DNA from 2 places in the Methylobacterium sp. Leaf469 genome. Region 1 is predicted to be linked to the other one. Evidence: riboswitches for the same ligand, from Rfam matches in the RefSeq annotation. Region 1 holds a riboswitch; the other holds the start of a gene.
What was found. A riboswitch is a leader RNA that binds a small molecule or an ion and turns the genes downstream of it on or off. The one in region 1 is predicted to bind cobalamin.

Region 1 (11,960 bases):
GATCGGCGTGGAACACGCCCTCGATCAGAGCCATCTGCAGGAAGGCGTCGGTGCCCTTCTGGGCAAGCACCACCTTGTCGATGCCGGCGGCGTCGAGGCGGGCGTGGTCATTGGGCGGAATGCCGTGGATGAACTCCTGGACGAGGACGCGCTCGGAGGTCCATTCCCAGTGGATCTTCGGCACCACGATGTCCTCGCGGTCGGCAAAGATCGCCGCGATGGTCTCGCAGTTGCGTGCCTCGTTGATGAGATCGAGCTCACCGTAGAGGCCGCTGGCCAGGTGCCGCATCTGCTCCTGCGGCTGGTAGCGCCCGAATTCCGGCCACTCGGTGACGACGACGCGGGTGGCATGGGCCAGGAGCCGCAGGTCGGCCTCAATGATCTTGCGCAAGCCCGGGCGCAGAACCTTGACCACCACCTCCTCGCCGGTGTGGAGCCGTGCCCGGTAGACCTGAGCGATGGAGGCGGCGGCAAGCGGCACCTTGTCGAACTCGGCGAAGACCTCGTCGGCCGGCGCCCCGAGGTCCTCCTCCAACTGCGGCTGGATTCGCTCCCACGGGATCGGCGCGACCTGGCTGTGGAGCTTCTCGAGCTCCTCGGTCCATTCCGGCGTCAGAAGATCGGGGCGGCTCGCAAGGATCTGCCCGAGCTTGACGAAGGTGGGCCCGAGGGCCTCGATGGCCCGGCGCACGCGCTGCGGCTGCGACAGGCGGGCGATATCGACACGGGGCGTGCGGCGCTTGGCGAAACGCGCCACGTGGGCGATGCCGAGGCGCTCGACCACCTTGGTGACCCCGTAGCCGATGAGCACGGAGGCAATCTCGCCGAGGCGTTGCCGGTCGCGCGCGGCGACGAAGGCTGTTTTCAGCATGTGCGCTTGGGACTCGACTGGGGAGGAGGCGGCGCCCTGACAACGAGCCTGGGCGTGGTACGGTTCGGCTAGGCCCTTGGCGAGGCCGAAGTTTGACGGCGGTGATCACGCGGCAGATTCGCCCAACCCGTCATCTCGCGCTAGACAGGCGGCTTCCCGCGCCCTTCCGGCGCAGGTGGAAGTTTTCCGCGCCTCTCGGGGCGCATGTGCAGTTTCCGCGCCCTCGAGGCGCATGTGCGAGAGACGCGATGCCAGGCACGCCCCGCGCCGGAATCATCCCGGTGACGCCCTTCCAGCAGAACTGCACCCTGATCTGGTCCGACGAGACCAAGATCGGCGCCGTGGTCGATCCGGGCGGCGACCTCGACCGGATCGAGGCGGCGATCCAGGCCCAGGGCATCACCATCGAGAAGATCCTGCTCACCCATGGCCACATCGACCACGCCGGCGGCGCGGACGAACTGCGCGAGCGCCTCGGGGTGCCGATCGAAGGTCCGCACGAAGCCGACCGCTACCTGCTCGACAGCCTACCGGAGACGGGCGCCAATTACGGGATCGACGGGGCGCGGGCCGTGACGCCCGACCGCTGGCTGGTGGAGGGGGACGCCGTCACGGTGGGGGGCCTCGCCTTCGACATCCTCCACGCGCCGGGCCATTCGCCGGGCAGCGTGGTGTTCGTGAGCCGGGACGCGCGCTTCGCGCTGGTGGGCGACGTTGTGTTCAAGGGGTCGGTCGGCCGCACGGACCTGCCGGGCGGGAGCCACGACCAGCTCATCCGCGCCATCAAGGAGAAGGTCCTGCCACTCGGCGACGACATCGCCTTCATCCCCGGCCACGGCCCGACGAGCACGCTCGGCGAGGAGCGTCTCACGAACCCGTTCCTGCAGGATTGACCCGACGCGACGACACCGTGGACGGGGCACCCGTCAGCCCCCGCCACGCACAGCGAAAGCAATGCTTTTTCAAGGCGGAAGGCTTATAAAGGCCGTTGACGCATTGCAGGCGTGTCCGGGGCTCGCGCCGGGGCACGAAGGATCACGCCCGGACCCGCCTGCCCGAGGAACTTCATGTCCGACACGACTCACAACAGCTCAGACGCCACCCACAACAGCGCGGCCGCGGCCTACGGCGCGGAATCCATCCGGGTCCTCAAGGGCCTCGATGCCGTGCGCAAGCGACCGGGCATGTATATCGGCAACACCGACGACGGCTCGGGCCTGCACCACATGGTCTACGAGGTGGTGGACAACGCCATCGACGAGGCGCTCGCGGGCCACGCGGACCTCGTCTCCGTCACGCTCAACGCCGACGGCTCGGTGACCGTCTCGGACAACGGCCGCGGCATCCCCACCGACATCCACAAGGAGGAGGGGATCTCGGCGGCCGAGGTCATCATGACCCAGCTCCATGCGGGCGGTAAGTTCGACCAGAACTCCTACAAGGTCTCCGGCGGCCTTCACGGCGTCGGCGTCTCCGTGGTCAACGCCCTGTCGCAATGGCTGCGCCTGCGCATCTGGCGCAATGGCAAGGAACACGCCATGGAGTTCCGCCACGGCGACGCAGTGTCGCCGCTGGTGGTGGTCGGCGACGGCAACGGGCGGCGCGGCACCGAGGTGTCGTTCCTCGCATCCACCGAGACCTTCACGAGCATCGAGTTCGACTACGCCACCCTGGAGAAGCGCCTGCGCGAGCTCGCCTTCCTCAATTCCGGCGTGCGGATCGTCCTCACCGACGCACGCCATGCCGAGCACAAGCGCGAGGAGCTGTACTACGAGGGCGGCGTCGAGGCGTTCGTGCGCTACCTCGACCGCTCGCGCAAACCCATCGACGGGATGGCCAAGCCCATCATGGTGCGGTCCGAACGCGACGGGATCCGCGTCGAGGTGGCGTTCTGGTGGAACGACTCGTTCAACGAGACCGTGCTGCCGTTCACCAACAACATCCCCCAGCGCGAGGGCGGCACCCACATGGCGGGCTTCCGCGCCGCGCTGACCCGCCAGGTGACGGGCTACGCGGAATCGTCGGGCATCGCCAAGCGCGAGAAGGTGACGCTCACGGGCGAGGATTGCCGCGAGGGCCTCACGGCCGTGATCTCCGTGCAGGTGCCGGAACCGAGTTTCTCCTCGCAGACGAAGGACAAGCTCGTCACGGCAGCCGTACGGCCAGCGGTGGAGAACGTCCTCAACGAGGGCCTGTCCAACTGGCTCGAGGAGAACCCCGCCCAGGCGAAATCCGTCATGGGCAAGGTGATCCTGGCGGCCTCGGCCCGCGAGGCGGCGCGCAAGGCCCGCGAGACGGTGACGCGCAAGGGCGTCCTCGACATCGCCTCCCTGCCGGGCAAGCTCGCCGATTGCCAGGAGCGCGACCCGTCGAAGTGCGAGATCCTCCTGGTGGAGGGCGATTCCGCCGGCGGTTCGGCCAAGCAGGGTCGCGACCGCACCTTCCAGGCGGTTCTCCCCTTGCGCGGAAAGATCCTCAACGTCGAGCGGGTGCGCGCCGACCGGATGCTGTCGTCGGACCAGATCGGCACGTTGATCACGGCGCTCGGCGCCGGCATCGGCCGCTCGTCCACGGACCGCGAGGGCTTCAACCCGGAGAAGCTGCGCTACCACCGCATCATCATCATGACCGACGCGGATGTCGACGGCTCGCACATCCGCACCCTGCTGCTGACGTTCTTCTACCGGCAGATGCCGGAGGTGATCGAGCGCGGGCACCTCTACATCGCCCAGCCGCCCCTCTACAAAGCCTCGAAGGGCAAGCGGGAAATCTACCTCAAGGACGAGCGCGCGCTCGAGGACTACCTCATCGACGCGGGCGTCGACGGGGCGGTGCTGCGCCTGGCCTCCGGCACCGAGTTCGGCGGCCAGCAACTGAAGGCCCTCGTCGAGGAGGCGCGCCAGTTCCGCGGCCTGATGCAGGCGCTCCACACCCGCTACGACCGCGCCGTGGTCGAGCAGGCGATGATCGCCGGCGCCTTCCGGGTCAATGTCGACGAGAACGCGGCGGAGGCCGAGGTTCTGGCCGACCGGGTGGCCCGACGCCTCGACCGGATCGCCGACGACATCGAGCAGGGCTGGGAAGGCTCCGTCAGCGAGGGCGGCTACGTCATGAGCCGGACCTTGCGCGGGGTGCGTCAGGTCGCGACCCTTGATGCCGGGCTCATCGCCTCGCAGGAAGCGACGCGGCTCGCCGACCGGGCCGAGGCCCTGCGCGAGATCTATCACGAGCCCGTCACCTACGCCCGCAAGGGCGACGAGACGACCCTGCACGGCCCCGTCGGCCTGTTCGAGGCGGTGATGGCGTTCGGCCGCAAGGGTCTCCAGCTCCAGCGCTACAAGGGTCTGGGCGAGATGACCGCCCAGCAGCTCTGGGAGACCACCCTCGACCGCGACGTGCGCTCGCTCCTCCAAGTGAAGGTCAAGGACACCCAGGACGCCGACGACCTGTTCGTGAAGCTCATGGGCGACGTGGTCGAGCCCCGCCGCGAGTTCATCCAGGACAACGCGCTCAGCGTCGCCAACCTCGACGTGTGAGGCGCGTCATCGAGACGGCGCGGGGCGGCGCAGACGCCGCCAGCCGAGCACGATCCCCGTGAGAGCGATGCCGGCGCCGAGCCCGTTCAGGGTCCACAGGACGAGGTCCCAGGCCGGGCGGTGGCGCGTCAGGATCGCGAAATCGAAGCGGTGGGGGGCGGAGAACAGCCAGCGGTTGGCCCGGCCACTTCGGTCGAGACGCATCAGGATCTCGCCCGTTTCCGGGTCGAGATAGGCCGAGGTCTCCGCCGGATCGTCGAACCGGACGCGCAACACCGGCAGCACCCGTGTCTCGTGGTGCGGGTACCAATAGGCGTCGTAGGCCGTCAGGGTCTCGGCCGCGACGACCTGCGCGCCCGGCAGGATGCGCGCCGCCGCCGTGCTCAAGGATTGCGGCGCCACAGGCGGTTCGACATGGCGTCGCCCGTCCGCATTGGTGGCGACCGCGTGGACCTGTTCGGCGATGCCGGTGAACCGAATCTCGACGGGACCGGACACGGCGACGGTGCGCAGGGCGTCGAAGCCGGGGAGGGGCGCTTCTCCCATGACGGCGCTCCGCATGGCGGGTGTTGGGCTCGGCCCGGAGAACCAGCGGTTCGGGTTCATCGACAGCCAACCGCTCGCGACCCAGCCGAGGAGCGCCACGCCGCCGACGATCCCGAACAGGTGATGCCAACGCATAACGCCGCGATAGGGCGAGACTCCCATAGCGTAGGGCCGGCGCAGGCGCAGGCGCCAGACCCCGAGGACGAAACCGCTCAGGACACCGGCCACGGCGATGCCGGAGATCCACAGCACCACGTCGCGCCACAGCTCGGCCCGGGCCCGCAGGGGCGTGAGGTAGATCCAGTGCGGGATCGACCCGAGCCAGTTCCAGCCGCGCGCGAACCGCGTCGTCTCTAAAACGACGGCGCCGGTGACCTGCGAGACGTAGCGCTCGGTGCCGGCGGAATCGTCGTGGGCGACGACGTGGAACGGGCGGAACGGATCGTAGCGCGCCGTCACGGTCCACTGGTCGCGCTGGATCGTCGTCACGCTGGGGTTCGGACCGGTCCCACCCCGGGCCCGAACGAGGGCCAGCGCTTCCACCCCCGACAAGGGTCCCAGCACCGCGCCGGTCTCGGCCGAGACCGTCCCGAGTTCGCCCGTCGGGAGGATGGTCCGGTAGACCGGCGCATCGCCGCGCATGCCGAGCGACAGGGCGAGGGGCAGGCGCGTCAGGCCGAGGGGCTTCAGCGCCGCGTCGGGGCCGAGCCGCACCCGATCCCAGGCGATGGGGGGCAGGCCGGCGAGCCGCGCCGCCTCCGTCAGGTTGGGGAAGGGGACGTACATCATCACCAGGCCCGATAGGACCCAGGTGGCGAGGAACATCCCCGTGGCGATGCCGAGCCAGCGGTGGCCGAGGATCAGCCACCGCTGCATTGGTTTCGGGAGGCGGCGCACGGCGCGTCAGAAGCTGACGCTGTAGGCGACCTCGAACGAGCGTGGCCGGCCGAGGAGCCAGTTTGTGCCGACCCCGTTCACGGCGTTGCCGCTGATGGCGTAGACCGTGTCGGCGAGGTTGTAGGCCCGCACCGACAGGCGCGAGGCCGGCCCGACCTGATAGTCGAGCCCGGCATTGAGCAGGGCGTAGTCCGGGCGCCGGGCCATGTTGCCGAAATCGCTGAAGGTCTCGCCGACATACTGCACGCCGATGCGCGCCTCCCAGGCCGGGGCGAAGGCCCAGTTCACCCAGAGGTTGGCGACGCGCTCCGGCACGTCGATGGGCTGACGACCGGCATAGGACACCACCGCACCAGCCACCGCCTGATTGAAATCGTCGTACTGGGCGTGGAGGAGGGCGACGTTGGCATCCACCCGCCAGGCGTCGAACAGGTGAAGGGACACGGCCGCCTCGACGCCCTGCGAGGATTGCCGGCCGACCTGGGTCGAGACGGTGGGCTGGCCCGGCACGGTGGAGACGAGGTTGTCCTTGACGATGCGGTAGCCGGCGAGCGTCCACTCGGCCAGCCCCCCGAAGGCGATGCCCTTGGCGCCGACCTCGACCTGCTGGCCGGTGGAGAGGCGGAAGTTCGCCAGACTCTGCGACAGGGTGATGAGGCTCCCCACCGGATCGGTGGCGGTGGCGTATTGGGCGTAGAGGGAGAGGTCGGGCGTCGGGGCGTAGACGGCACCGAAGCGGTAGCTCAGGGCCTGGAAGTCGCGCTGGAAGGTGGCGCCGGAGACGAGGTTCCGGCGGTTCAGGGTCGGGGCGTCGAAGCGCACGCCCGTCAGCAGCGAGAGCTGATCCGACAGGATCAGGCGGTTCTCGGCGAAGACCGAGGCCTGGTTGGTCGACGTGGCATAGGCGGGCGAGGCGCGGCCGTTGGCCGGGAACAGGCCGGGATCGTAGGCGAACGGATCGACGCTCGTGGTGAGACCGCCGCCCTCGGACTGGAAGTTGTTAGTGTGCCGGAAGGCGATGTGATTGACGTCGAACCCGGCCAGAAATTCGTTGCGGAACCCGAACAGGGTGCCCCGGACCGTCGCGTCGAGGCGGTTCCCGACCTGCTCCTGCTGGTGGTAGATTTCGGTGTAACTCGAACGGTCGATCAAGCCGGTGCCTCGGTTGAAGGCGTATTGCTCGACGTCGAGCCACTGGCGCCGGCTCTGGAGCCGGTAGGCGGTGTTGCGCACGGTGATGTCGGCGCTCGGGCTCCACTCGGTCCTGAGCTGGGTCCAGTTGTCCGTCCAAAAAATCTTGGCGTCGCGGACGTTGTAGTTGTTGAACCGGATGGAATCGAGGATCCGCCCGTTGACCAGCGGCGTACCCCAGTAGCGGGCGGGCTCCTGGTAGCCGAGGTCGTGGCTGAGTGTGAAGGCGAGGTCGGGGGCCGCCTGCAAGGTCAGCGCGCCGGAGACCGCGAGGTTGCGAAAATCTCCGTCGGGCTGCATCCAGCCGCCGGACCGGTTGCCGCTGATGTTGAAGCGGTAGGCCAGGGCCTCACCGATGGGGCCGCCGGAATCGAGGGCGAGGCGGGCGAGACCGTCCGAGCCCAGGGCCGCGCGGGCCTCGTTGATGGGCGTGAACACCGGCTTCTTCGTCACCACGTTGACGACGCCGCCGATGGCCCCGTCGCCGTAGAGTACCGAGGCCGGGCCGCGCAGGACCTCGATGCGCTCGACGTTCCAGGTGTCGAACGGGAAGGTGACGGTGCCGGCGCCCACGTAGAGGCGCGTGCCGTCGTAGAGCTGCTGGATCGAGTTCGGGCCGGCGAATCCGCGCGCCGTGAAGGCCCCATTGCCGTTGCCGGGGGCCGCCACGGTGGTGATGCCGGTGGCGTTCTCTGTCACGGCCTCCGCGACGGTGTTCTGGCCACGCCGGCGCGCGGTCTCGCCCGCGATCACGTCGACGCTGGCCGGCGTCTCCAGGGGCGTCAGACCGAGGCGGCTGGCGCCGCGATCCACCGTGCGCAGGTTGAGCCCGGCGGGCGCGACGCCGGAACCGGCCACCGACAGGGTGTCGAGGGTGACGGCCGGCTCCTGCGCCGAGGCCGCGAGGGGAGCGAGGACAAGGAGAAGACATCCTCCGACGATCCCGGGACCGGGACCGGGATGATGCGCGAGGCAGGAGTGTGGAAACAGCATGGCGATGCGAATTGTCCGAGGGCGCGCGACGTACGCGACGACGCTTCCACCACGCCTAAAACGAATGTTATAGTGTTACAATCGTTCAGTCCTGGCCAAGCCCTTTCGTGCGACGACGCATGAGCTCGACGGCCGCACGGGTGCGGTACGCGATCACGATCGATAGGCAATGAAGGCAGTGGTTCGGGCGGGCGCATGCGGAAACGGCGGGCGCGCACGGGGCGCGGTGTGGCACGTCACCGCGAACGAGGCCGATCCGTTCGCGGCATGCGAACGCCCCGACACCCATCAGGACACCCCGCCCGATGCGTTTCGCGTGTGACCACGACTGACGGCAGGTCTCCTGGCTCGCGGGTCACCGCCCTCTCATCGTCTTCCCAGGCCGGGATCTTGGCAGATCCGGAAGACCCAGTGACGTGTTGATGATGGGCTCGCCGCTTACAGTTGCGGGGGCAGCCGCGGCATCGGGGCAAAGCCCTCACCGCGTTCCCTTTTGATCCTCCGGAGAGGAACCGTCACGGTTACGCTAGGACTTCGCCGATCACCCCGTCAAGCCGAAGCGCGGATCGTGACGGTCGATCCAGCGGCAAAGCGGAATTCCAGGCACACCAACGAACCGACGACGACCAAGCACCGAAAACGACGTTGACGCTTGATTGGAGTTATTCTAATTAAGAACGGCACGGGTGGAGCGACTGCCCATCCGACCGGGAGAGACACGATGACCAGCAACCACAGCATCGCCTGCGAGAGCTGCCGCTTCTTCGACGATCACAAGCTCAACGGCGGCGCGGCAGCCGGCGATGCGGGCCTGTGCCGCTTCAATCCGCCCGTGAGCCAGCCGGAGCCGAAGTCCCCGGGCCTTTGGCCGGTGGTGGCGTCCAAGGATTGGTGCGGTCACTTCACGGCCGAGATGACCGCTGCCGAATAAGCGCGCCCCCATCACGAAGCCCCAAGAGCTGGCGCGAAAGCGCCGGCTTTTTGCGTTCGGGCCCGGACCGACGACCTGGGAGCCGGATTCCGGCAATGGCAGGGCGTCGTGGTCATGATCCGGTCACCTTCGCGTCCGAAGGCGGGGCATCACCGCACGGGGCGACGACCGCGTGTGGCCCGGTGACGGTCGTCCGGCGCGGCTCCGGCGGGCCGACACGACACGGCTGATGGCGCCGCCCGGCAGGTTTTCGAAGTTTGAGGATGTCCAACAGATGATCGACCGATCGACCCTCGCCGCTCTGGCCGGCCTGACCCTGGCCGCGCTGCCCGGGTCCGCCCTGGCCGCCACGCCCAACGACGCGACCGGGACCTACCTCACCGAGGATGGCCGCGCGAGAATCCGCGTCGAGAAATGCGGTCCGCAGAACACCAACCTGTGCGGCTACGTCGTCTGGCTGAAGGTGCCGTTGAACGACAAGGGCCAGCCCCGCGTCGACTTCAAGAATCCTGACACCAAGAAGCAGGCACGCCCGTCGCTGGGGCACCAGCTCATCATGGGTCTGAAGCCGGATGCCGACGCCCGTTACGCCGGGAAGATCTACAACGCCGACGAGGGCAAGTTCTACGACGTGACCATGTGGGCCGATCAGCCCACCGAATTGTCCGTGCGGGGCTGCATGCTCGGGTTCCTGTGCGGATCGCAGACCTGGAGCAAGGTCAACGACGTGGTTCCGGGCCAGCTCACCGCGGCGACGAACCAGCCCGGCGGCCCGCGTTCCGACGCCGAATGGGCGCCCAAGCCCGCGGCCCCGAAGCCCGGCGCGAAGCCGGCCGCTCCCGGAACCGCACCCGCCGCCCCCGCGGCGGAGTAGGATCGCGCGTCGCCCGCATCGGGCGGCAGGACTCATCGGGAAAATTTCGAGCCGGCTTCGCCCAGCGGAGCCGGCTTTTTGTAGCTCTGGATCAGTCCACCAGGGCGGTGTAGATCAGCACCCGCAACTCCCGGCGGATCGGCAGGGCCGAGGACGGGATGAGCTGGGCGAGGAGCACCACCGCGAGATCCTCGGCCGGGTCGACCCAGAAGGCGGTGCTGGCGAGCCCGCCCCAGGCGGCCTCGCCGGGCGTTCCGACGATCTGCGCACGGGCCGGATCGAGCATCACCGAGAAGCCGAGCCCGAAACCGATGCCCGTATAGGCCGTCTCGGAGAAGCGCGGCTGGCCCATGGCGGCCAGATCGCCGCCGAGGTGGTTCGTGAGCATGAGATCGACGGTCTTGCGCCCCAGCAGCCGCACGCCGTCGAGTTCTCCGCGCGCCAGGAGGAAGCGGCAGAAGCGCATGTAGTCCCCCGCCGTGGAGACGAGGCCGCCGCCGCCGGAGGCCACCACCGGCGGACGCGCGAACCGGCTCCCGACGCAATCGTCGTAGAGCTTCAGGCTGCGCTCGCGAAACAGACTGTAATTCGCCGCGAACCGCTCGACCTTGTCGGGTGGAACGAAGAAATCCGTGTCGAGCATGCCGAGCGGCGCCAGGACGCGCTCCCGCATGAACTCCGCGAAGTCCTGGCCGGACACGACCGCGACGAGGTAACCGAGGACGTCCGTGGCGACGCTGTAGTTCCACTCGGCCCCGGGCTGGGCCAGCAGGGGCTGGCGGGCAAGGCGCTCCACCACGGTGGCGAGGCTGTCGGTCTGCGCCTCGCCGAAATCGACGCCGTTCTGGCGGTAGAGGCCATCGACGAGGGTGGCCTCCATGAAGCCGTAGGTCAGGCCGGAGGTATGGGTGAGGAGGTCGCGGATGGTGATGGCGCGCTGCGCCGGCTCGCTGTCGAACTTCACCCGGTTGCCGCCGGTGAGCACCCGCATGTCGGAGAAGTCCGGCAGGAAACGGGTGATGGGATCGTCGAGCTGGAAGCGCCCCTCTTCGTAGAGCATCATCACCGCCACCGAGGTGAGCGGCTTCGTCATCGAATAGATGCGCGCGATGGTGTCGGGGGCGAACGGCTTCTCCCGGGCGATGTCGGCGAGACCGTGGGTGCGGAAATACGCGGTCTTGCCCGCCCGCGCGACCATCACCGAGAGGCCGGCGAGCTTCCCGTCGGCCACCAGCCGCTCCATCCAGCCGTCGATCCGCCCCAGGCGATCCGGGCACAGCCCCACCGCCCGTGCCTCGACGTCGATCTCACCGTGCATGCCATCGCTCCATCACACCGTGACGGCATGTAGCCGGGCCTGGCGGGGACGCAACCCCGGCGCCATGGCCCTACCAACCCATGGAGCCGGGACCACCCTTGAACGGGCCGACGAGGCCCGGCGTGATCCAACCGCCGTAGAACCCGCCGGGCTGCGGCGTGGCGCGGACATCGCCGACGAAGCAGCCGTCCATCGGTCCGGCATAGAAGGCGAGGTATCCGGTAATGGCGCGAAAATCCGCTGTGGGATCGGGATAGGCCCAGGCCGCCCCCTCGGCGCGGCGCCCGCCGGCCGAGACGTCGTGGAGCACGGCGCGGCCCTTCCACTCGCAGAGGCCGGCCCGGCGCGGCGGGCCGAGCACGCCCGGGGCCACGTCGGCGGGCGGGATGTAGTAGGTCGGCGGATGGCAGGTCTCGAGGACGCGCCAGCCCACCACCGTGCTGGCGATGGTCTCGCCCGAGAACACCACCCGCAAGCGCCGGGCGACGCGCTCCAGGCGGGGCGGCCGCGGGTAATCCCAGACGCTCTCCTCGTCGGGACCGGGGTGAATCGGTGTCGGCCACATGCGCAGCGGGCTCCTGGCGTCGGGATACGGATGCGTGAGTTAGGGCACGGCGTGGGCCGCGCCCCGTTTTCCACTGGCGCGCGTCATGCTAGCGCAGGCCGGTCTTGGATGGAGGGACGCGAAGCGTGACCGAGAGCGTGACCGAGCCGACCGACTTCGCCCTCTACCTCGACTTCGACGGGACCCTCGTGGAAATCGCCCCCCGGCCCGATCTGGTCCGGGTCGATCCGGCCCTGCC
Region 2 (11,960 bases), on a different contig from region 1:
GCGGCCGTTCGGAGCGCGAACACGCTTTCCACCTACAACCTCATCCTGAGGTGCCGCGTGAGCAGACTCGCAGGAGGGCTCCAGGCATCGCAGGTCCAACTGGACCCCTCCTTCGAGGGCTCCGCTCCGCTCCGCCACCTCAGGATGAGGGTGTGGGTGGGAGGTCGGGCACACCATCGAAAAACGGAAGGCGCCGTCGACGATAAGGGGATCGGCTTCTGGCTCCCCCCAAGACGCGATCAGCTCGGCCCGATCGGCCTCCGGCAACCCCGCGAACCACGCCCGATACGCGTCGAGGGACACCGAAAAATCGCGTGGCCCGTGCGTGAGCGCGCGCATCACCGCGTCGGCTTGCGGCAGGGCGCCGGCGGCGTAGCCCGCCGCCGCGAGGTCCTCCACCATAGCTCGCGCGCTCTCGGGGGTGTCGAGGCCGACGGCGAAGCCGGCCCGGCCGCCGCGCGCCGGGTAGTCCGACATCACCACGGCGAGCCGCCGTTCCACCCGGGGCAGGCGGGCGAGACGCACCCAGGCTGCCGCCCGGTCGGCGAGCGCCGCGATTCCCGTCGCGTAGGGACGTGCGCGGCGCTCGGAGAAGCCATCGATTTCGGGGCCGTCCTCCTTGAACGAGATCGGGAAGCCCGAGAGCCGGCCGTCGAATTCCGGCAGGGCCACCTGCATGGCGAGGTCGGCCGCCGACATCCCCCGGGCCGAGGCGTCCCACGCGGCGTGGGCCGCGCCGAGGGTGTAGGCCTGGATCACCGGGCAATCGGCGCCGTCCAGGACGAAGCCCGCATCCTCGCGGGCCGAGAAGGCGGTCGCGGCCACGACGACGTCGGGCTTTCGCGCCGCGATGGTGTCGCGCAACGCCGCCAGGGCCGCGGGGTCCTTGAGGCTCGAGACGGCGACCACCAGCACCTGCAGGCCGCGGGCCCGGAGTGCATCGCCCAAGGCCGCCAGGGGCGCGGCATCCCCCGACAGGATCGCCGAGCGGTAGACGACGAGGAGCGCCAGGGGCACCGTGCCCGCCTGCAAGGGCCGGCCGGCGGCTAGAGCCCGATCGCGGTCGATGGGGCCGCAGCCGGGGCAGCAGACGAAGCCGCGCGGCAGGGCTTGCGGCTCCTCCACGGTGCCGGGAAAGCCGATCTCGGCCGCGATCCGCCCGAGCATCCGGCGCAGGTTGTCGGCGCCGCCCGCCCGGAAATAGGCGTCGAGGACGGGTGCGAGATCGGGCGCCGTCGAGAAGGCATCCAGGCGATCGTCGGGCCGGTCGTCGCCCGGCAGGACGATGAGGCGAACGCCGTTCGCCCGTGCGGCGGCAGCGGCACGCTCGATGCCGTAACGCCAGTAATCGAGCCCGCCGAGGCATCGGATCACGACGCATTTCGACCGCGCGATAACCCCGTCGACGTAGAGGTCCACCGACATGGGGTGACGGAGCTTCGCGAGTTTCGCCAGACGCAGGGTCGGGGCCGGACCCTCGCCGGCTTGCGGAAATGCCGCTGCGAACGCGCCCGCGACGCCGAACAGGTCGGAATCCGTGAACGACAGGAACACGATGTCGCCCGGCGCCTGACCGAGATCGATGGCGGCTTCGCCCTCGTCGAGGGAAACCGTATCGACGCGGATCAGATGCATGGCGGGATGCGCGACCTCACAGCCGCGCCTCCGTGAGGGGCCGGCCGATCCGGGCGCGTTTGCGCCGGCGCAGCCGCCAGAGGGCGCGGACGAGGAACAGTCCGATCGCCGCCACGGGAAGCCAGGGCAGGCTGGCGACGGCGAAGCGCAGGGCGGCGCCCGCACTGGCGCCGAAGGTCTGGCCGGCCTGGCTCCAGGCTTCCTCGACGGGGGCGAAGGCACCCGCTCGCGCGCTGTCCGAGCGAAGCGAAACCGAGACGATTTCGGTATCGACGCGCCGTTGCAGGCCGCGCTGCTTCGCCTCCCCCTCCTCGATTTCGGATTGGACCTTGGAGAGTTCCTGGGCGATGCGGATGAGGTCCTCCACGCGCGTGTCCGCCTTCGCGGACAGTTCGTCGAGGCGCGCGCGATAGGCGGCGAGCTGGGCGAGCCGGCGTCCTCCGTCCGCGATGGGTGTGGTCAGGTCGTCGGCCCGTGTTGCCTGACGCCGCAGGACCACATCGCCCGCCGCCTCGCCCGGCAGGGGAGCCGTGAGGAACGCCACGTAGGGGGCGACGGACTCGTGCGGCAACCGGACCTGAATCTGCGCCTGCGGTCGCCCCTGCGGACGCGGACCGTCATCGATGGACGACGTGACGAGGATGCAGCCGAGGCCCGCATCGGTCAGGCAGCGGTCACGCGCCGCCGCGAAATGCGCCGCCACCCGATCGGGCGGCAGGCCGATGGTGAGGTCGTGCGTATAGGCGAGCTTGGCTGCGGTGTTGCGGGCGGGCTGGGCCAGCGCGAGGGGATTGGCGGTGTCGGGCGCCGGCGGGCGCGTGTCGGAGCAGCCCCCCAGTCCGAGGAGTACGGCAAGGCCCAGGGCCGCCGCCGCGCGGCCGTTCCGTACCGCCATGGCGCTCACCCGGCCAGGGCGGCGGCGACCGCCGCCTGATCGAATCCCTTGAGGCCGATGACGACGAGGCGGCCGTCGCGGGCTTCCGTGCTTTTCCAGGGTCGGTCGTAGTGATGCGCGATGCGGGTGCCGACACCCTGCACGACGAGGCGCATGGGCTTGCCCGTGACTTCGGCGAACCCCTTGATGCGCAGCACGCCGGCGGTCTCTGCCGCGCGACCGACGCGGATCGCCAGGTCCTCGGCGGTGGCCGTGGCCGGGACGGGCAGGGCCACGGAGTCGAAATCGTCGTGGTCGTGGTCCTCGCCCTCGCCGTGGTGCGAGGGTCTGGCGTCGAGATCGTCCTCGGCCGCGGCTCCGAGGCCCAGGATCACGCGGGGATCGAGGCGGCCGTGCTCGGCCTCCACCATCTTCACGGCGCGGGGCAGGTGGGCCTGAACCTCGGCGCGGACCTTCTCGCGGCCGGCGGCGTCGAGGAGGTCGGCCTTGTTCATCACCACGAGGTCGGCGCAGAGGATCTGGTCCTCGAACACCTCTTCCAGGGGATTGTCGTGATCGACGTTCGTGTCCTCGGCACGCTGGGCGGCGGAGGCCGCCGGATCGTCGGCGAAGAAGCCCGCCGCCACGGCTGGACCGTCGATGACCGCGATGACGCCGTCCACGGTGACCCGCGAGCGGATCGCAGGCCACTGGAACGCCTGGACCAAGGGCTTGGGCAGGGCGAGGCCGGAGGTCTCGATAAGGATGTGCTCGGGTGGGTCGGCTCGGTCGAGGAGCTTGTTCAGGGCCGGCACGAAGTCGTCGGCCACGGTGCAGCAGATGCAGCCGTTGGCGAGCTCGACGATGTCCTCGTCTTGGCAGCCTTCGATGCCGCAGGCGGCGAGAAACGAGCCGTCGAAGCCGATATCCCCGAACTCGTTGACGATGATCGCGAGCCGCCGGCCGTTCGCGTTCTCGACGAGGTGGCGCACGAGGGTCGTCTTGCCGGCCCCGAGGAAGCCGGTGACGATGGTGCAGGGAATCTTCTCGACCAGGGTCATTCGGCGGCGTCCGTACTAGGGTGCGCCGCGAGCGGCGGGATGCGGGCGACGACGCCCTTGCGGAATTCCTGGGGCCGCGCCTTCCACGGCACGACGCCGTCGGGCGTCTCGCCGTAGAGGCCGACCCCTTCGAGGATGATCCGGGCGGATTCGGTGGCGTCGAGGTCGCCGTAGACGTAGGTCCAGCGCCCTTCCGAGGCCACCGCCACCGTGCATGGCCGCTTGCAGACGGAGAGGCACTCGACGCCTTCGATCCGAAGGCCGGTCTGGCCGTGCTCACCGACAGCCTCCCGGAGCGCGTCGAGGAGGCGCGCACCGGCGCGGGGTTCCGCCGGGTCGCCCGCCGTACGGCAGGCGGTGCAGACGTAGAGGGTGACCACGTCAGGCATGCGCCGTCGCCTTGCGACCGAACAGGGCCCAGGCCCAGCCGTAGGCGAGCCCGATGACCGCCCAGAACACGAAGGCGATCCCGAGCGAGCGTGCGGCGAACTGGGCCGCGTAGCCCGCCGGCAGGGCGGAAGCCGCGTGGCTCGTCTCGGGTGCTCCGGCGAGGTGTGGTGCCACGATCAGGACGAGGCCGCCCGCGATGGAGATCGGCGCGCGGCGGATGGCGATGAGGTAGAGCCCCATGGCGGTGGCGACGGCGGTCATCACCCACCAGAACTGACGATCGGCGAGGGGGGCGGCGTCCATGCCCGGTAGTTCCGGCGGCAGGCCGAGGGCCGGCGCCAGGGCGACGGCGAGGAAGCCCGCCACGGCGAAGCGCAGGCCGGTCTCGGGCGTCGGTTCGCGCCCGCAGGCCAGCAGCACTGCGCCGAGCAGCAGGGCATACCCGACGCCGCCCACCAGGGTGGCGAGCGCCGTGAACGCCATGCGCGGCAGTCCGGGTCCGGGCTGCCAGGCGGGCGCGGTCTCGCCGCCGGACACGCCCGGGTCCTTCGCGCCGTGATCGTGTCCGCCATGCACCCGCACCACGAGGGATGCGAATCCCGGCGCGGGGGGCGATACGGGGGCTTGAGCCTGCGTCTCGTAACGCTCAGCCGCGATGATGAGCGGAGAGGTCAGGGCGAGCTGCAGGCCCGTCGCGACGATAGCCGCGAGGAAGCCGGCGACCAGGGCCGCCGACACGAGCCGGATGATCATGGGGTGTCTGCCTTCAGGCGCCAGGCGCTCAGTGGCAGGGAAAATTCTGGGTGTGGCGGAAATCGTGCGCCGCGTTGTGGAGCGCCATCGCCGGGGCGAAGCCCGCCATGAACACGAGGCCGAGGCCGAGGAACGCGGCGACGAGAACGGCCCCGAGGCGCTCGTTGGTGCGGGTGCCGGTCAGAACGAGGGTGTTGGTCGACATCGGTTGATCTCCTGGCCGCCCCGCCGGCGGCCGTGGTCGAAGGTGAGGACGAAGGTCCCCGGTGCCGGACGGCAGGTCTCCTGGCTCGCGGGTCATCCGGAACCTGCCGCCTTCCCGGATCGCTCCGGTGGCCGATGGCAGGCCCGTCGCCGCTCACAGTTGCGGGGGCAGCCGCGGTTTCAAGGCGCTTGCCCCTCACCGCGTTCCCTTTTCACCCCGTCGCCGGGGCACCGTCCGATCCCGATGCTTCTACGCGGTCGCGCGATCCCTGACAACGCGCCGCTGTGCCGTTTGCATCGCCTTTGACCACACAAGGGCGTTTCGGGCTAAAGAAGCCCTATGCGGCAGCCGTCCCCCCCATGACCGAGATATTCCCCCGTGTGACCCTCGTCCTCGGCGGCGCGCGCTCGGGCAAGAGCGTCCATGCCGAGGGGGTGATCGAGGCGCAGCCGCCACCCTGGCTGTATCTCGCAACGGCCCAGGCCTGGGACGACGAGATGCGCGACCGCATCGCCCTCCACCGCACCCGAAGGTCGGCCGACTGGATCACGCAGGACGTGCCGATCGACCTGCCCGAGGCGGTCGCGGCCGCGCGCGGACCGGTACTGGTGGATTGCCTCACCCTCTGGCTCACCAACCTGATCCTGGCGGAGGCCGACGTCGAGGCCGCGACCGGGGCGCTGCTCTCCGCTTGCGCCGACGCGCCGGGGCCGGTGGTCCTGGTCGGCAGCGAGGTCGGCCTCGGCATCGTGCCCGACAATGCCCTCGCCCGCCGCTTCCGCGACGCGGCAGGGCGGCTTCATCAGCGCCTCGCCGCACAGGCCGACCGCGTCGTGTTCATGGTGGCGGGGCTGCCGATGATCGTGAAACCCCAACATGGAGACCACGCATGAGCGACGCCGCCGACCGCCATCGGGAGAAGATGGAGAAGCGCAAGGCCGTGCAGGATGCCGAGGTGGCGGAGAAGACCATCGAGAAGGGCCTCCTCATCGTCAACACGGGTCCCGGCAAGGGCAAGACCACGGCGGCCCTGGGCCTGATGCTGCGGGCGCTGGGCCACGGCTGGCGGGTCGGCGTGGTGCAGTTCATCAAGGGCGCCTGGGACACGGGCGAGAAGCACGCCTTGAAGGCCTTCGGGAACCAGATCGACTGGCACACCCTCGGCGAGGGCTTCACCTGGGAGACCCAGGACAAGGCCCGCGACATCGCGGCGGCCGAGCACGCCTGGACGAAGGCCCTGGATCTCATGGCCGATCCGAGCATCCGCCTCGTGGTGCTGGACGAACTCAACATCGCGCTGCGCTACGACTACCTGCCCATCGACGACGTGGTGGCGGCGTTCCGGGCACGCCGACCGGACCTCCACGTCATCGTCACCGGCCGCAATGCCAAGCCGGCCCTCGTCGAGGCCGCCGACCTCGTCACCGAGATGGGCTCCGTGAAGCACCACTTCGCGGCGGGCGTGAAGGCGCAGGAGGGGATCGAGTTTTGAGGTTCCAGCCGTCATGACCCGCGCCATCATGATCCAGGGCACCGGTTCGGATGTCGGCAAATCCCTCATCGTCGCCGGTCTGTGCCGCGCCTTCGCCCGGCGCGGGCTGCGGGTGCGGCCGTTCAAGCCGCAGAACATGTCGAACAACGCCGCCGTCACGGCCGATGGCGGCGAGATCGGACGGGCCCAGGCGCTTCAGGCGAGGGCCGCCGGAGTGGCGCCCTCGGTCCACATGAACCCGGTCCTCCTCAAGCCCCAGAGCGAGACCGGCAGCCAGATCGTGGTGCAGGGCCGGATGGTCGGCCAGGCCGCGGCCCGGGACTACCAGGGCTGGAAGCCGCGCCTCCTCGGGGCCGTGCTCGAAAGTTTCACCCATCTGAAAGCCGAGGCCGACCTCGTCGTGGTCGAGGGCGCCGGCTCGGCGTCGGAGGTGAATCTGCGCGCCGGCGACATCGCCAATATGGGCTTTGCCCGCGCGTCGAACACGCCGGTGATCCTGCTCGGCGACATCGACCGCGGCGGCGTCATCGCCAGCCTCGTCGGCACGAAGGCGGTGATCGACCCGGCCGACGCGGCGATGATCCGGGGCTTCCTCGTCAACCGCTTCCGCGGCGATCCGAGCCTGTTCGCCGACGGCATGGACCTCATCGCCCGCCACACGGGTTGGCCCAGCCTCGGGCTGATCCCGCATTTTCCGTCCGCCGTCCGCCTGCCCGCGGAGGACGTTCTGGGACTGGTCGGCTCCGAAGCAGGCGCGGCGGGTCGCACGGTGGTGGCCGTCCCCGTCCTGCCGCGCATCGCCAATTTCGACGATCTCGATCCTCTGCGGGGCGAGCCGAACGTCTCCGTGGTTCTGGTTCGTCCGGGGGAGCCGATCCCCGTGGCCGACCTCGTGCTCCTGCCGGGCTCGAAGACCACCATCGCGGACCTCGATGTCTTTCGGTCCGAGGGCTGGGATATCGATCTCGCCGCCCATGTCCGGCGCGGCGGCCGGGTGCTCGGCCTCTGCGGCGGCTACCAGATGCTTGGGCGCCGCCTCGCCGACCCGCACGGGATTGAGGGCGCCCCCCGGACGGTGCCGGGTCTTGGGCTCCTCGACGTCGAGACGGTGATGACCCCGGTCAAGCGCCTCGAGGCCGTCACCGGCACCTCGTTGCCCGACGGCGTACCGTTCTCGGGCTACGAGATGCACCTGGGCGATACCACCGGGCCCGACGCGGTGCGCCCGCTCGTTCGTTTCGCCGATGGTCGCCCGGACGGGGCGATTTCGGCCGACGGCCGGGTCGCCGGCACCTACGTGCATGGCCTGTTCGCCGACGACGCGCAGCGCGCCGCGTGGCTCGCGCGCCTCGGCGCCCGGTCCGGCGGCGACGCCTACGAGGCGGGGATCGAGACCGTGCTCGACGCGCTCGCCGACCACCTCGAAATCCATGTGGATTGCGACCGGCTGCTCGTCCTGGCGTCGTAGCGGGTCAGGCACGTGGTGGGGCCGATCCTTGCGGAGGACTGGCGCGGCTGCCGGCATCGCCGTCATCGACTCCGTCGGCAATTCCCGCGGCTTCATCGTGCAGGATGCCACGCCGCGCATCCGCACTGGCGCGCCTTGGCCCCGGTCTAGGACCTCGCGGGTTGTCTCGGGCTGCGGGCCTGATGGTTCTCGGTACTGTCGGTGCTCCGCCGCGGTACTGCGCGTCGAAGCACGCCGGCGGTCGGTCAGGCCGGAGCAATATCGGTTCGACCCGTCCTGATGCGCCGAGCCGGCCGCCTACGGGATCGCCACCGCGTATTCGCGCGGCCCGCCGTTCACTACGCTGTCGAACACCACCAGCACCCGGCCTGGGCCGAGGCGCGCGACGCCTTCGGGCTTCGCCCTGGAATCATCGCCGTCCAATGGCGCGAGGGTGCCGAGCGCCGTGACCTTGCCGGACGACGGATCCGCGAGGAACAGTCCATATGGCACCGACAAGCCGTTGCGGGTCGGACCCGAGAGGACGAGAAGGCGCCCGTCCGGCAGGGCGGTGAGATCGCGGATGCCGGCCTCGGCCCCGAGGGCGAGGGGGATCGTCGTCGGCTTGACGTCGAGCGGCGCGTCGCCGGGGGCGAACAGGGGCGCGACGGGTACGGAGACGAGGAAGGCCCGTCCGTCGATGACGGGCGCGCGGAGACCCGCGTAGAGAGTGTCGCCGATGACCGCGAGGCCCTCGACGTTGAGACCGAAGAGCGGCTTGCCGCCCTCGCGGGGTTCCAGATCCTTCAGAAAATACGCGCCCACCGTATCTGCATTTCGCAGGGCGTCGCCGAGGCGGTAGGTGGTCTCCACCCTGGTCCCGGTGGCGTCGGCGCGCAGGCGCGCGAGGATCGCGGTGGAGAGCTTGAACTCCCGCCCCCGACGGCTGCAGCCATGCGAGCCGGTGACGTAGAAGTCGGGTGCCGCATACGCCACGGCCTCGCCGTCCATCTCGCGGTACGCGCCTTGGCCCAGGGTGCAGTCGCCCGTGGTCGGGGGCGCGCCGACGGTGGTGGTGGGCGGCTTGCGGCCGACGATGTCGACGACGGCGCCCGGGGTCAGCGTCGTGCCCTGGAGGGTGACGAACTGGGCGCCCGCCGCCTCGTCGTCCACCACGACGCAGTTGCGCCGACCGGCTTCGGCCGGCGCGCAGGCGATGCCGCTGATGTCCTCGGCCGGCTTGGTCTTCTTCTTCGTGATCTCGCCCGCCAGTCCCTCGGCGACCGCGTAGGGCTGCCCCACGGGCTGCAGCATCTCGGCCCGGGCCGGCGACAGGAACGCCAGTCCCCATGCGGCAGCGACGAGGGAAGGACGAATCATGCGGTATCTCCGACGGACGGGCGGCGTGGCCGTGCTCATAGCAGCGCAACCGCGACGAGGGCGAACGTCACCGCGGTGAGGCCGAACAGCAGGAGGCACGCCGTGCGATAGAGGGCGAGGGCCCGCTCCACGTCGGCCGGGCCCGCCTCGGCGCGGCCATCGCCCATCCAGGCATCCTCGACTGAGGTCGCGCCGTAGACGCGCGGACCGGCGAGCCGCAGGCCGAGGGCTCCGGCCATGGCGGCCTCGGGCCACCCGGCGTTGGGCGAGCGGTGGCGTCGGGCGTCGCGCCGGAGGGCCCGCCATGCCGCGCCCGGCGAGGCGCCGCCCTGAAACAGCGCCGCCACGACGATGAGTCCGCCGGCGAGGCGCGAGGCCGGCAGGTTGACGAAGTCGTCGAGGCGGGCGGCGGCCCAGCCGTAGGCTTCGTGGCGCGGGGTGCGATGGCCGATCATGCTGTCGGCGGTGTTGATCGCCTTGTAGAGCGCGCCGCCCGGCAGGCCGCCGACGCCGATCCAGAATGCCGGCGCCACGATCCCGTCGGAGAAGTTCTCGGCGAGACTCTCGATGGCGGCCCGGCAGATGCCGGCCTCGTTGAGGGTTTCGGGATTGCGTCCGACGATCATCGACACGGCGACGCGCCCGCCCGTCAAGCCGTCGTCACGAAGATCCGCCGCCACGCGGGCGACGTGGTCGTGCAGGCTACGTTGGGCCGGCAGGCTGGCGCAGAGGAAAGCGAGGATGGCGGTGCCGCCCCACTGGCCGAGCAGGGATGCGCCCACCGTCAGTCCGAAGGCGACGGCGGCGACCACGGTGAGAAGGATGAGGGTGGCCAGCACGCCCATGGCGCGGCGACGGGCGGGGCCGCCGCGGTTCAGCCCCCCGTCGAGCCGGCCGATGAGGGCGCCGATCCAGGTGACAGGGTGGCCGAGCGCCCTGTAGAGCCGGTCGGGATAGCCGGCGGCCGCCTCGACGGTCAGGGCGAGCAGCAGGATGGCGAGCGTATCGGGCGGATGGGTGAAGGCGGTCCAGGGCATGTGGGTTCGGTCAGCGAGCCAGTCCCCATCGCGCATGGCGGCGATCTCGACGCGGCGCGCACCCTGTTCCCGGATGCGCCGACACCGTGGATCGACCTCTCGACGGGGATCAATCCGGTGCCCTACCCGTGTCCGCCCCTCGAGGCCAGCGTGTTCCACCGCCTGCCGTCGTCGGCCGACCTCGCGGCCCTGAACGCGGCGGCGGCCCGGGCCTACGGTGTCGCCGATCCGCGCGGGATCGCGGCCGCCCCCGGCACGCAGATCCTCATCGAGACCCTGCCGCGCCTGTGGCCCCGCGCCCGTGTCGCCGTGGTGGGGCCGACCTATGCCGAGCACGCGGCCGCGTGGGGGAGGGCCGGCCATTCCGTCGTGGCCGTGTCGACGCTCGACGCGGAGGCCGACGTCGTGGTGGTGGTCAATCCGAACAACCCCGACGGGCGGACCTGGGACGGCGCCACGCTCCGCACGCACGCGGATCGGCTGGCGGCACGTGGCGGCCTCCTGGTGGTGGACGAAGCCTTCGCGGATCTCGAAACCGTCGACTCCCTCGGGCCGCATCTCCGGCCGGGTCTCGTGGTCCTGCGCTCCTTCGGCAAGACCTATGGGCTCGCTGGCATTCGACTCGGCTTCGCCCTGGCGGAGCCTACCCTTGCGGGCCGCCTTGCGGAGGCGCTCGGCCCCTGGGCGGTGTCGGGACCGGCGCTGGCCATCGGCCGGGCGGCGCTCGCCGATGCCGAGTGGCGCCGCGCCGCGTCGGTCGCGCGCGGTGCCGATGCGGGACGCCTCGACCGGATGATCGCCCGCGCCGGTGGGCGGGTGGTCGGCGGAACCCGCCTGTTCCGCACGGCGGACTTCCCGAACGGGCCGGAACTGTTCGCGCGACTCGGCGCCGCCGGGATCTACGTCCGGCGCTTCGCCGCGGCCCCCGCGCGCCTGCGCTTCGGCCTGCCGGCGGACAGGACCGAATGGTGCCGGCTCTCCCGGGTCCTCAGGTAACCTTCGGCGTCCCGGGCTCGAGGATCGCGACGAGGAGGCCTGCGCCCGAGAGGGCGAGGCCCACGGCGCAGACGCCGGGCCAGCCGGCCATGAGGAAGGCTTGGCTGCCGGCGAAGGCCCCGAGCGCCCCGAACACGAACATCACCGTGAAAAGAACCGTGTTCACCCGTCCGCGCGCGCCCGGGACGAGGGCGTAGACCCGGGTCTGGTTGGCGATGAGTGCGCCGTTGAGGCCGATGTCGATGAGGAGAACGCCGAGCCCCACGGCCACGAGGGAGATGTTGCCGCCGGCCCACAGGACCACGAAGGCCGCCACCACGAACAGGCTGCCGGCCACCACCACGGGCCGGGCGCCGCGCCGGTCGGTGTAGCGGCCCGAGACCGGCGCGATGAACGCGCCGACGACCCCGATGACGCCGAACAGCCCGGCGCCGGCCGCCGTGAGATCGAAGGGCGGCGCTTCGACCAGGAGGGCGAGGGTCGTCCAGAACGCGTTGAAGCTCGCAAACAGCAATCCCTGGCACAGGCTGGAGCGGCGCAGGGCCGGCTGGGTGCGAACCAGATGGAGGATCGACACCATCAGGGCGCGGTAGCGCAGGGGCCTGGTCTGGGCCGTGCGCGGCAGGGTCGCGGCGGCGATCCCGGCGATGATCAGCGCCACGGCGCTGGCGGCGTAGAACACCGCGCGCC

Region 2: linked by a shared signal. The riboswitch ahead of ASG60_RS09225 (CbtB-domain containing protein) and the one ahead of ASG60_RS07185 (TonB-dependent siderophore receptor) in region 1 are both predicted to bind cobalamin.

Annotation. Positions count from the first base shown of each region.
Region 1 is NZ_LMRE01000009.1:37,051-49,010, reverse strand. Features, by position in the region: gene ASG60_RS07205 (AarF/ABC1/UbiB kinase family protein) at 1-871, opposite strand, end outside; gene ASG60_RS07200 (MBL fold metallo-hydrolase) at 1,120-1,764, shown strand; gene gyrB (DNA topoisomerase (ATP-hydrolyzing) subunit B) at 1,939-4,407, shown strand; gene ASG60_RS07190 (peptidase) at 4,414-5,829, opposite strand; gene ASG60_RS07185 (TonB-dependent siderophore receptor) at 5,857-8,034, opposite strand; cobalamin riboswitch at 8,350-8,566, opposite strand; gene ASG60_RS07180 (hypothetical protein) at 8,756-8,965, shown strand; gene ASG60_RS07175 (DUF2147 domain-containing protein) at 9,240-9,839, shown strand; gene ASG60_RS07170 (serine hydrolase domain-containing protein) at 9,931-11,157, opposite strand; gene ASG60_RS07165 (DUF427 domain-containing protein) at 11,228-11,722, opposite strand; gene otsB (trehalose-phosphatase) at 11,860-11,960, shown strand, end outside.
Region 2 is NZ_LMRE01000012.1:293,250-305,209, reverse strand. Features, by position in the region: gene cobN (cobaltochelatase subunit CobN) at 1-1,635, opposite strand, end outside; gene ASG60_RS09245 (DUF4349 domain-containing protein) at 1,652-2,530, opposite strand; gene cobW (cobalamin biosynthesis protein CobW) at 2,536-3,570, opposite strand; gene ASG60_RS09235 (DUF1636 domain-containing protein) at 3,567-3,959, opposite strand; gene ASG60_RS09230 (CbtA family protein) at 3,952-4,713, opposite strand; gene ASG60_RS09225 (CbtB-domain containing protein) at 4,742-4,918, opposite strand; cobalamin riboswitch at 4,971-5,168, opposite strand; gene cobU (bifunctional adenosylcobinamide kinase/adenosylcobinamide-phosphate guanylyltransferase) at 5,278-5,811, shown strand; gene cobO (cob(I)yrinic acid a,c-diamide adenosyltransferase) at 5,808-6,410, shown strand; gene ASG60_RS09210 (cobyric acid synthase) at 6,424-7,878, shown strand; gene ASG60_RS09205 (DUF3616 domain-containing protein) at 8,176-9,237, opposite strand; gene cbiB (adenosylcobinamide-phosphate synthase CbiB) at 9,273-10,274, opposite strand; gene cobD (threonine-phosphate decarboxylase CobD) at 10,275-11,270, shown strand; gene ASG60_RS09190 (MFS transporter) at 11,263-11,960, opposite strand, start outside.